3 regions of the Alteromonas sp. MB-3u-76 genome follow, and region 1 is predicted to be linked to each of the others. Evidence: predicted binding sites of a transcription regulator. Region 1 holds the regulator's gene; each other region holds the start of a gene.

Region 1 (3,284 bases):
TGCGTCCAATTTATACGCCAAGAGCAGAGATAATATCTTCGTTCGTTTTGGCTCTGCGTATGGCTTTTACCGTATCTTTATCGCTAAGTTTACCTGCAACAGTAGCCAGCGTTTGCAAATGGCCTTGAGTTTGTTCTTCAGGTACCAGTAACGCAAAAAATATGTCGACAGGCTTTTCATCAAGGGCATCGAAGTTGATTGCTGGGATACAGGTTACAACAATCGCCATTACTTGCTCTAATCCTGCCAAGCGGCCATGTGGAAGCGCAATGCCGTTGCCTATTCCTGTACTGCCTACTCGCTCCCGAGCCAGTAAACTGTTTAGCACAGTGACTTGATCTATGTTTTCATCACCTTGCGCTGCTATATCAGAAATAATTTCTAAAATTCGTTTCTTACTATTGCACTGAACCGCACACTCGGTGCGGTCCAGGCTTACGATGGCTTTAATGTCCATGCTTAATTATCTATTAATGTTTTTTCAGTTTTTCCTTATGCTTGATTACCTGCCGGTCGAGTTTATCCACCATGCTGTCAATCGCTGCATACATATCGGTATTTTCTGAGGATGCAAACACTTCAGCACCGCTAAGGTGCATAGTGGCTTCGGCTTTTTGATTTATTTTTTCTACGTTGAGGATGACATGGACATTAGAAATGTGATCAAAGTGACGCTCAAGTTTGCTGAACTTCGTATCGACATAATTACGCAAAGAGTCGGTGATTTCGACATGATGACCAGTTAGGTTGATTTGCATATTTCGTCTTCCTTTTAATATAGCGCCTTTAAATAAGGCTTTTGCGTTGGTTAGACGGGGGTATCGATAAAGACTCCCGGTATTTTGCTATTGTCCGCCGAGCGACTTTTATGCCTTGCTCTGCCAACAATAAAGCAATCTTGCTATCGCTTAATGGTTTGCTAGGCGTTTCTGCTGCAACCAGTTTCTTAATTAACGCACGGATAGCGGTAGATGAACACTCGCCGCCTGATTCCGTTGCCACGTGGCTGGAGAAAAAATATTTTAACTCGTAAATTCCTCGTGGAGTATGCATGTATTTTTGAGTAGTAACCCGTGAAATCGTCGATTCATGCATGTCTACCATTTCTGCGACATCATTGAGAACCATTGGTTTCATCATTTCGGGGCCGTGCTCAAAAAATCCCATTTGTTGCTGAACAATACAGTTAGCCACTTTCATTAATGTATCGTTTCTCGACTCTAAGCTTTTTATAAACCATTTGGCTTCTTGCATATGAGAGCGTATGAACTGTGAATCGCTACTATTTTTCGCTTTTCTACTCATCGCTGCATACTGCTGGTTTACACCCAGTTTAGGTAAGCTGTCTGGATTCAGTTCTACAGTCCAGCGACCGTTTTTCTTTGCTACCGATACATCGGGGATAACATACTCAGGCTCTTTAGTAACTAAAGCACTACCTGGGCGAGGATTCAAGGTTTGAAGCAAACGCATTGCCTCGCGAAGCTCGTCTTCTTTCAAACGACTCTTACGCATTAAGGTTCTGTAGTCTTTGCTGCTAAGCAAATCCGAATAGTCCTCTATCAGTCTTTTTGCCTCTTCCAACCAAGGGGTATCGTCGGCAAACTGACGAAGTTGAACCATCAGACACTCCTGTGGAGTGCGCGAGCCAGAGCCAATGGGGTCAAACATTTGAATACGTTTTAGCACGCACTCCACTTCGTCTAACTCTATCTCTTCTTCAACATTTTCGGTTTCAATATCTTCAAAATTAACGGCTTCTAATATTTCGTCTAACGTTGCCGTGAGATAACCCGACTCATCAATGGAGTCAATAATAGCAATGGCAATCGCTCTGTCAGTGTCAGAAAAAGGAGTGAGGCGCATTTGCCATAATAAATGGGCTTGAATATCTTCTGTGGTTTCACCCTGGAAAATTTGGTCATCATCGTTGTTTGATGGACCGGGAGCAGGTGCAGAGGAGGCAGAATAATATTCGTCCCATGTGCTATCGATGGGCAATTCATCAGGAAGGTCGTTTTTTTCAAGGGCATCACCAGACTCGATAGTGTCGCTAGACGCAGAAGCAGTGGCTTCGCTAGCGCTATCATCGTTGTCGATGTTGTTTTTTTCAGCTTGAGGCTCGTCGTTACCTTCTTCAATTTCTAAAAGAGGGTTTGAGTCTAACGCCTCCTGAATCTCTTGCTGAAGGTCGAGTGTAGACAGCTGAAGCAGCTTGATAGCTTGCTGCAGCTGTGGAGTCATCGTTAGTTGTTGACTAAATTTTAACTGTAAAGATGGTTTCATCTACGTCTTATATTTATGCTCTTCAGTGAATGTACCAGAGCGCTTGAGAAAAATGACAATTAGGTTACATACAATAACTATAGCCTGAATTGTTCGCCTAGGTATACATCCCTTACTTTTTGATTACTTAAAACCTGTTCCGCGGTTCCTTGCGCAATAAGTTCGCCATGACTCACAATGTACGCTTTTTCACAGACATCCAATGTTTCTCTCACATTGTGGTCGGTGATGAGAATGCCTATTCCTCTGTCGCGAAGGTGCTGTATTATCTTCTTTATATCATTAACTGATATTGGATCAACACCAGCAAAGGGCTCGTCGAGCAAAATAAATTCGGGTTTAGCCGCAAGTGCTCTTGCTATTTCTACTCTGCGACGTTCTCCACCGGAAAGGCTCATACCCACACTATTACGTATATGGTTGATATTGAATTCATCAAGTAGTGCGTCAGCTTCTTCTTCCTGTTGCTGAGAGTTCAAATCCTTTCGGGTTTGCAAAATAGCCATGATATTTTCATGCACAGTCAGTTTTCTAAATATAGACGCTTCTTGAGGTAAATAACCAATTCCACCGCGAGCGCGTTCGTGCATGGGCTGATGCGTTAATTCTTTATCGTCTATTAATATCTGCCCTTTGTCTGACGGAACTAGACCGACAATCATATAAAACGTTGTCGTTTTTCCCGCGCCATTTGGGCCTAACAGCCCAACAATCTGCCCTGTAGAGACTGACAGACTAACATCAATCACAACTTGGCGGGATTTGTATGCCTTAGCAAGATTTTTTGCACTAAGAGTAGCCATTACTGTTGCTTGCCTTTACCGTCTTTGCTTTTGTCTGTGTCATTATCACTGCCATCATCACTATTCGAATCGTCTTTTTTGACTTTTCTAATAGACTCTGGCGTGAATACCGTGGTAACGCGACCTTTACCATCTTCTTGATTGCCGCCAGTTGCTAATAACTGTTCAGTTATCATGTCAAAGGTAATGTTATCG
Region 2 (3,284 bases), 380 kb from region 1:
TGGTGCTTTGCATAGTGCCTTATTTCGTATGCAAAGCGCATTTATCAATCGCGATACGGGCTTTGATACTTCTACGCCTTCTGCTACACAAAGCAATAGAAAACACAGGGGCGAGGTGTTTATCGTTGGTGCCGGCCCCGGTGACGCCGAGCTTTTAACCCTTAAAGCGCACCGTCTTTTACAAACTGCTGATGTGGTACTGTTTGATTGGTTGGTTAGCCAGTCAGTATTAGACTGTATACCACGGCATATAAGTAAAGAGTTTGTGGGTAAGCGGTGCGGTAAACACAGCATGCCACAAACTATGATTTGTCAGCGCTTGGTTGAACTAGGCCTTGAAGGCAAGCGGGTGGTAAGACTAAAAGGGGGCGACCCTGCTATTTTTGCGCGTACTAGTGAAGAAACAATGGCGCTTCACAATGCAGGCATAAAGTTTGCCATTGTGCCTGGGATCACGGCCGCCTCGGGCGCTTCTGCCTATACGGGTATTCCCCTTACCGATAGACGGTTTGCCCAGTCGGTCAAATTTATGACTGCGCAATTTCAAAACCCAGAAAAGCAGGCCGATTGGACCGCTATTGCTAACAGTGCAAAACATGAAACAACCGTTATTTACATGGGGCTTAAACGGTTGCAGCAACTTTCTGAAAAGCTTATCGACGAAGGTATTGATAGTGGGTTACCTGTTGCGGTAATAGAAAATGCATGTTGCCCTGAGCAGCAGGTGGTAACGGGGACAATAACAACTATTTATCAACGGGTTCTTGATGCGGTAGTCGCCGGTCCTGCACTCGTTATTATTGGTGAGGTGGTAACAGCGCGACAAGCGGTGTCGGCAGAACTAATGAACGAGAGCACAATAAGTCAGTAGAGACATCTTTAGCTGAAAGTTGAATGAACTGCCTTAAAGAAAAGAAAAGAAAAGCAACGGATGATTATTGTGCAGCAAATGCACTAAATTCAGTCAAACCAATGAGTGTAAAAAGAGGTGTACAATCTAAGATATTGAAAAGTAAAGCTTTATATTTTTGGCACTAAACGTGAATAGTATAAAGTAGGTGGTGTTATTAAAAGTGTTTAATTCACTTTTCGCACACACAGAAAGCTCCGCCATAATGCTTGTTTTTTATTAGGGCAAGCTTTTAAACAAAATTTAGTGTTTTGTTACTTCATCTTAGTAACGAAACATTCGGCAACGAAGCCTACCCGCTATTGATAACACGGTTATCCATAGCGGGTAGGTTTTTTTTTGGCTAAAGGAAAGTAAATGTTATCAATTATTGTAAATAGAAAACGCAGAAAACCAGCCGGTGCACTCTCTTTAGTAGCTGCATTATTTTCAGTATCGCTGTTGGTATCGGTTACTACTGTGAACGCGCAAGAACTTGGATGGCCAGAAAAAGAAGAGCTTAAATTCGGATTTATTAAGCTGACTGATATGGCACCACTGGCAGTAGCTTACGAGAAAGGATACTTCGAAGACGAAGGGCTGTATGTCACATTGGAAGCGCAAGCAAACTGGAAGGTCCTGTTAGACAGAGTAATAGATGGTCAGCTTGATGGCGCGCATATGTTAGCCGGGCAACCACTAGGCGCCACTATTGGTTATGGTACGCAGTCTCATATTGTCACTGCTTTTAGCATGGACTTAAACGGCAACGGCATTACTGTGTCGAACGATGTGTGGGCTGATATGAAAAAGGCGATTCCTCATGAAGATGGAAAGCCAGTTCACCCTATTAAAGCTGATTACCTAAAACCCGTTGTAGACAGTTATAAAGAAGCGGGCAAACCTTTTAAAATGGGTATGGTTTTTCCGGTTTCTACGCATAATTACGAACTTCGTTATTGGTTAGCGGCAGGAGGAATTCATCCCGGTTATTACGCACCGCATAAAGGAGATACCTCAGGTCAAATCGATGCCCAAGCACTTCTATCTGTAACACCACCACCTCAGATGCCTGCCACAATGGAAGCTGGCACAATTAATGGGTACTGCGTGGGCGAACCATGGAATCAGCAGGCGGTATTTAAAGACATCGGTGTGCCGGTGATCACCGACTATGAAATCTGGAAAAACAACCCAGAAAAAGTATTCGGTGTAAGCAGTCAGTGGGCAGAAGAAAACCCAAACACTCACATTCGCGTGGTAAAGGCGATGATCCGTGCTGCTATGTGGCTTGATGCCAATAATAACGCCAACAGGCCGGAAGCCGTAAAAATGCTTGCGAAAAGTAGCTATGTAGGTGCCGACGAAGAAGTTATCGCCAACAGTATGACCGGCACTTTCGAATATGAAAAAGGCGATAAGCGAGACATACCCGACTTCAACGTATTTTTCCGTCATAACGCTACGTATCCCTACTATAGCGATGCTATCTGGTATCTCACACAAATGCGTCGCTGGGGCCAAATTTCTGAGCCTAAATCTGATAACTGGTATTTAGAGACGGCCAAAAATGTCTACCGACCTGATATCTACACCAGGGCTGCAAAAACGCTTATCAAGGATGGCTTAGCAAAAGCGTCAGACTTTCCCGACTTTGCCTCTGAGACTGGTTTTAAACCGCCGCAAACTGAATTTATCGATAATGTGACGTTTGATGGAACGAAGCCAAATGGATATCTCGAGCAATTTTCAATTGGACTTAAAGGTGACACGGTACTTTAACCGTGTTGACCTATACACAAAGAGGCACAACCATGAGTAAATCGGTACAGGCAATAAGCCAAATTGGCCAGCTAGACGGCAAAAGCAAGATAACTCAACTTGTTTCAATGCTACCTAAATTGCTCATGCCATTGGTCGGTATACTGTTATTTTTAGCCGTTTGGAATGGTGTTTCAAAATCTATTGATACGTCGTTAGGGCAATTTCCAGGGCCTGCACAGGTATGGGAACAGAGTATTGTGCTTGTTAGCGAGCACAACGCGCAGCGAGAAAAAGCCGAAGCCTTCTATGAACGCCAAGAGGTACGAAATGCGAAGCGTTTGGCGCAAGACGAAAGCTATGTGCCTAAAATTCGCGAGTTTACCGGTGCTCCAACCTTTTTTGATCAAATTTTGACTAGCTTGTACACGGTCATGGTGGGCTTTTTTATTGCTAGCGTAATAGCAGTGCCGGCAGGTATTTTGTGCGGACTCAGTAAGTCTGCTTATGCTGCGATGAATCCGCTCATTCAAATATTCAAACCTGTTTCTCCCTTGGCCTGGCTGCCGTTGGTAACGATGGTAGTTAGTGCCCTTTATGTCAGCAACGACCCCATGTTTTCAAAATCGTTTAT
Region 3 (3,284 bases), 890 kb from region 1:
TGCTTCACTGCTTGCTGCCCATTTCGATGTGGCCTGAACCCAAAACTATTATCTGAGAAGGTTGGGTCGAAAATAGGCGTAAGGACTTGGGCAATCGCTTGTTGGATAACACGGTCAACGATAGTTGGGATCCCTAATTGACGTTTTCCGCCATCAGGTTTGTCAATCTCAACGCGTTTCACCGGTGAAGGTTGGTATTGGCCTGAGCGAAGCTCAGTCATAACACGTTTCCAGTTTCCGGCGTTTGCCCAAGCGGGGAAGTCATCAATGGTCATGCCATCAATGCCAGCGGCCCCTTTGTTGGCTCGAACCTGCTTCCATGCCGACACAAGATTGGAAGGCTGGAGAAAAAGTTCGAGTAGATCTGCGCTAAAGGCTGGCTGCTCATCAGTACGCTGAGTCACGTCACTACCGGACGGCATTCGTGTGTTCAAGTCTGACAAGGCTCCTCCTTTATTCTAAATGTTTCTTGGCGCGTTGTGCAGCAACTTGGCCGTGTCCCAGCCATTACGCTGGGCATTTGGCTACTATGCCGTCTGCTGACTTCTGCTTTATCACCGCCACAGTTACCTGTAACAGCGCTATCGGTTTGCATCGAATTCGCTCGCAGTGGGTGATGCGTTTCCTCTGCGCCAAGGCACTTGTATACCAGAGCCTTACTGGTATTCACCGATCGCTCTTAGAGCAGATCTCCCCAGATAAGAGCATGGACTGTCTCTGCACTGCTGCATCATTTACGGTGGCCGTTAGATCACATGGTTTCGTTGTCTTGTGCCAACTCACCTTCAGCCTACGCCTCATATGATGTTCTTGTCCATCAGCTCGCAGATTTGCTAGCGGCTTCCTCCAGACTATCTCTCACGATTTAGCCCTTGCCATTCGCTAGTAGTTCGCGTTGAATAACAGTGTGTTAAACAACGGTGATCTTCCTACAGAGGACTTTCACCTCATTAGTTCATGCCCATGCTGGGCGTACACAAATCAGACCAACAAAAAAAGGGGCTAACGCCCCTTTTTGCTGTTTAGATGTATAAGCTCAGATGTACTGGCTCAGACTATCAACCAATTAGTTCATCGCTGTTTCTGTGACTACTGTCAGGTTGTTCTCTACGTCTTTCACGTCAGAAGCATTTTTAGCAATCTCAATCGCTAAGTCTTCTTCAGCGTCAGAGTCAACTGTACCTGTTAAGGTAACGACACCGTTTTCTACATCTACATCGATGTCAAAACCAGAAATGTCGGTATCCATAAGTAACCTTGTTTTTACCACGGTTGCAATTTTAGCATCCGTCAGCTCACTGGCACCTTGCTCGTAGCCCTCTTCCATGTCGTCAGACATTTTAGAGGTCATCGAATCGATATCTCTGTCTTCGATAACGGTAAGTTTGTTATCTACTGACATCACGCCGTCAATGTTGGCGACTAGTTCTTCAGCAAGCTTTTTGTCCACTGAGTTCTCTACTTTACCCGTTAAAATAACGTCGCCGTTTTTAACGTCTGTATTAATGTCAAAGGAATCAAGGTTGCCATTGAACAGCAGCGTAGCTTCAGCCTTGCCATCAATCCATGCGTCTTTGGCGCCTTCTTCCCATGCGTTATCTGTTTGGCTATTTGAGTTCATGTCACCTGCAAAAGCAGCCGTTGACACTGATGTAGCAATAATCATAGATAGTATTGTACGTTTCATAACATTTCTCCTTTGTTGAAACTCAAGTATGAGTAAGCTAGGTTCATGCCAATGCCTTAAGCCATTGATATATTTACTATTCGTCAATAAATTTTGGAAATTTAGATTCGTCTGCCTGAAAACATTGCGTAGCATTCGGCAAAAATTACTGATTCTCATTTAGATTCAATCAACACTGCTTTAATAAAGTCTCTTTTCCGCTAAGTACGACTTGAACAACACATGTCTTTGGAAAAGCAAATTAGATGGCACACCTGTAAGAATTTATTAAGCAGTGCATCTTTTTAGTTAAATAAAGCGTTACGTAAATGAAAGCTTGAATTCGTGACATCAATTACATGTAATATGGTTGTCATCTTTATACCTCTTGCTGATTCATATCAGTAGACTAGAACTCATCAATATATTACGGACAATAAATGGACATTTTTCTTCTATTAATATCGACGTTTTTAATCGCGGTTAGCTTTGTACCCTTATTACCGTCCTCGCACTGGTTAGTGAGAGTGTGGGAATTCCCTCGCTTGCAAATCGCTGTACTCATTATTGCAGCTCTTATCTCTCATGCGTTCTTTACAATTGAAGACTACACATATCTTTCAATAACGCCGTTTCTAATCTATGCACTAGTCACTGGGTTAGTGATAAGTTTGGTATACCAACTTGTTTGGATCCTTCCCTACACTCCCCTTTATCGAACAGATGTTCAACGCAGTAAAACCCCTTCCAAAAAACGCACAATTAGCATACTTTCGAGCAATGTCTTTATGCACAACAGCAACTATCAAAAGCTGCTGGACCATGTAACCGACAAGAGGCCTGATTTTTTGGTTACACTTGAATCAAATGAAAAATGGCAGCGAGCACTTCAGCCATTGGAGAAAGACTATCCTTACACTAAGTTTTGTGCTCTTGAAAATCTCTATGGCATGCATGTGTACAGTAAGTATGAGTTTGAAGAACACCAGTTGCGTTTCTTGGTTGAAGACGATGTACCGTCGGTAAAGGCTATCGTAAGAGTGGATGGTGTTCCTATTACACTGCAGTTTATTCATCCCAAACCCCCAAGCCCGACAGAAAATGAATATGCACGGCCCAGAGACATAGAGTTAAATATTGTGGGCAAGGAAGTGGCTCAGACAACGGGTCCTGTAGTTGTCGCAGGAGACTTAAACGATGTCGCGTGGTCGCCCACCACAAGAAAGTTTAAAAAGGTAAGCGGGCTACTAGACCCCAGAGAAGGTAGAGGATTCTTTAATACGTTCCATGCCCATTACCCTCTTGTTAAATGGCCTCTAGATCACGTTTTTCATTCATCACATTTTAAACTGGTACGTTTAGAGCGACTAAGCGATATTGGCTCAGACCATTATCCTTTGTACACAGAATTGGAATTGGCGTTGGAGTAACGCCTTTTCTCTATAAAAAACTTGCAGAAGTAGAGCCTTAGAAAAGGTAGTTACTTGTATGTGAGTATCATTTTTTTTCTACACACCACATTAAGCTTTTACAGGCATCTTCACGGCGCTTGAAATGCGCTAAACCAATAAGCTTTCCATCTCTTGGCCAAACAGCCTGCTTCAACACGTCGTTATCA

Evidence for each region. The regulator sigma-54, encoded in region 1, starts transcription at its own class of promoters, with help from an activator protein. The targets are predictions, from matches to a motif close to GTTGGCACGNNNNTNGNNT.
Region 2: CW735_RS01980 (CmpA/NrtA family ABC transporter substrate-binding protein) is a predicted target of sigma-54. The motif match lies at 1,028-1,046, and genes of this name have one in related genera.
Region 3: CW735_RS07780 (BON domain-containing protein) is a predicted target of sigma-54. The motif match lies at 1,722-1,740, and genes of this name have one in related genera.

Annotation. Positions count from the first base shown of each region.
Region 1 is NZ_CP025115.1:843,191-846,474, forward strand. It holds gene ptsN (PTS IIA-like nitrogen regulatory protein PtsN) at 11-457, opposite strand; gene hpf (ribosome hibernation promoting factor) at 471-758, opposite strand; gene CW735_RS03775 (RNA polymerase factor sigma-54) at 787-2,286, opposite strand; gene lptB (LPS export ABC transporter ATP-binding protein) at 2,364-3,089, opposite strand; gene lptA (lipopolysaccharide transport periplasmic protein LptA) at 3,089-3,284, opposite strand, start outside.
Region 2 is NZ_CP025115.1:464,063-467,346, reverse strand. It holds gene cobA (uroporphyrinogen-III C-methyltransferase) at 1-871, shown strand, start outside; gene CW735_RS01980 (CmpA/NrtA family ABC transporter substrate-binding protein) at 1,268-2,671, shown strand; gene CW735_RS01975 (ABC transporter permease) at 2,779-3,284, shown strand, end outside.
Region 3 is NZ_CP025115.1:1,738,125-1,741,408, reverse strand. It holds gene ltrA (group II intron reverse transcriptase/maturase) at 1-443, opposite strand, end outside; gene CW735_RS07780 (BON domain-containing protein) at 1,067-1,687, opposite strand; gene CW735_RS07775 (endonuclease/exonuclease/phosphatase family protein) at 2,107-3,096, shown strand; gene CW735_RS07770 (hypothetical protein) at 3,164-3,284, opposite strand, start outside.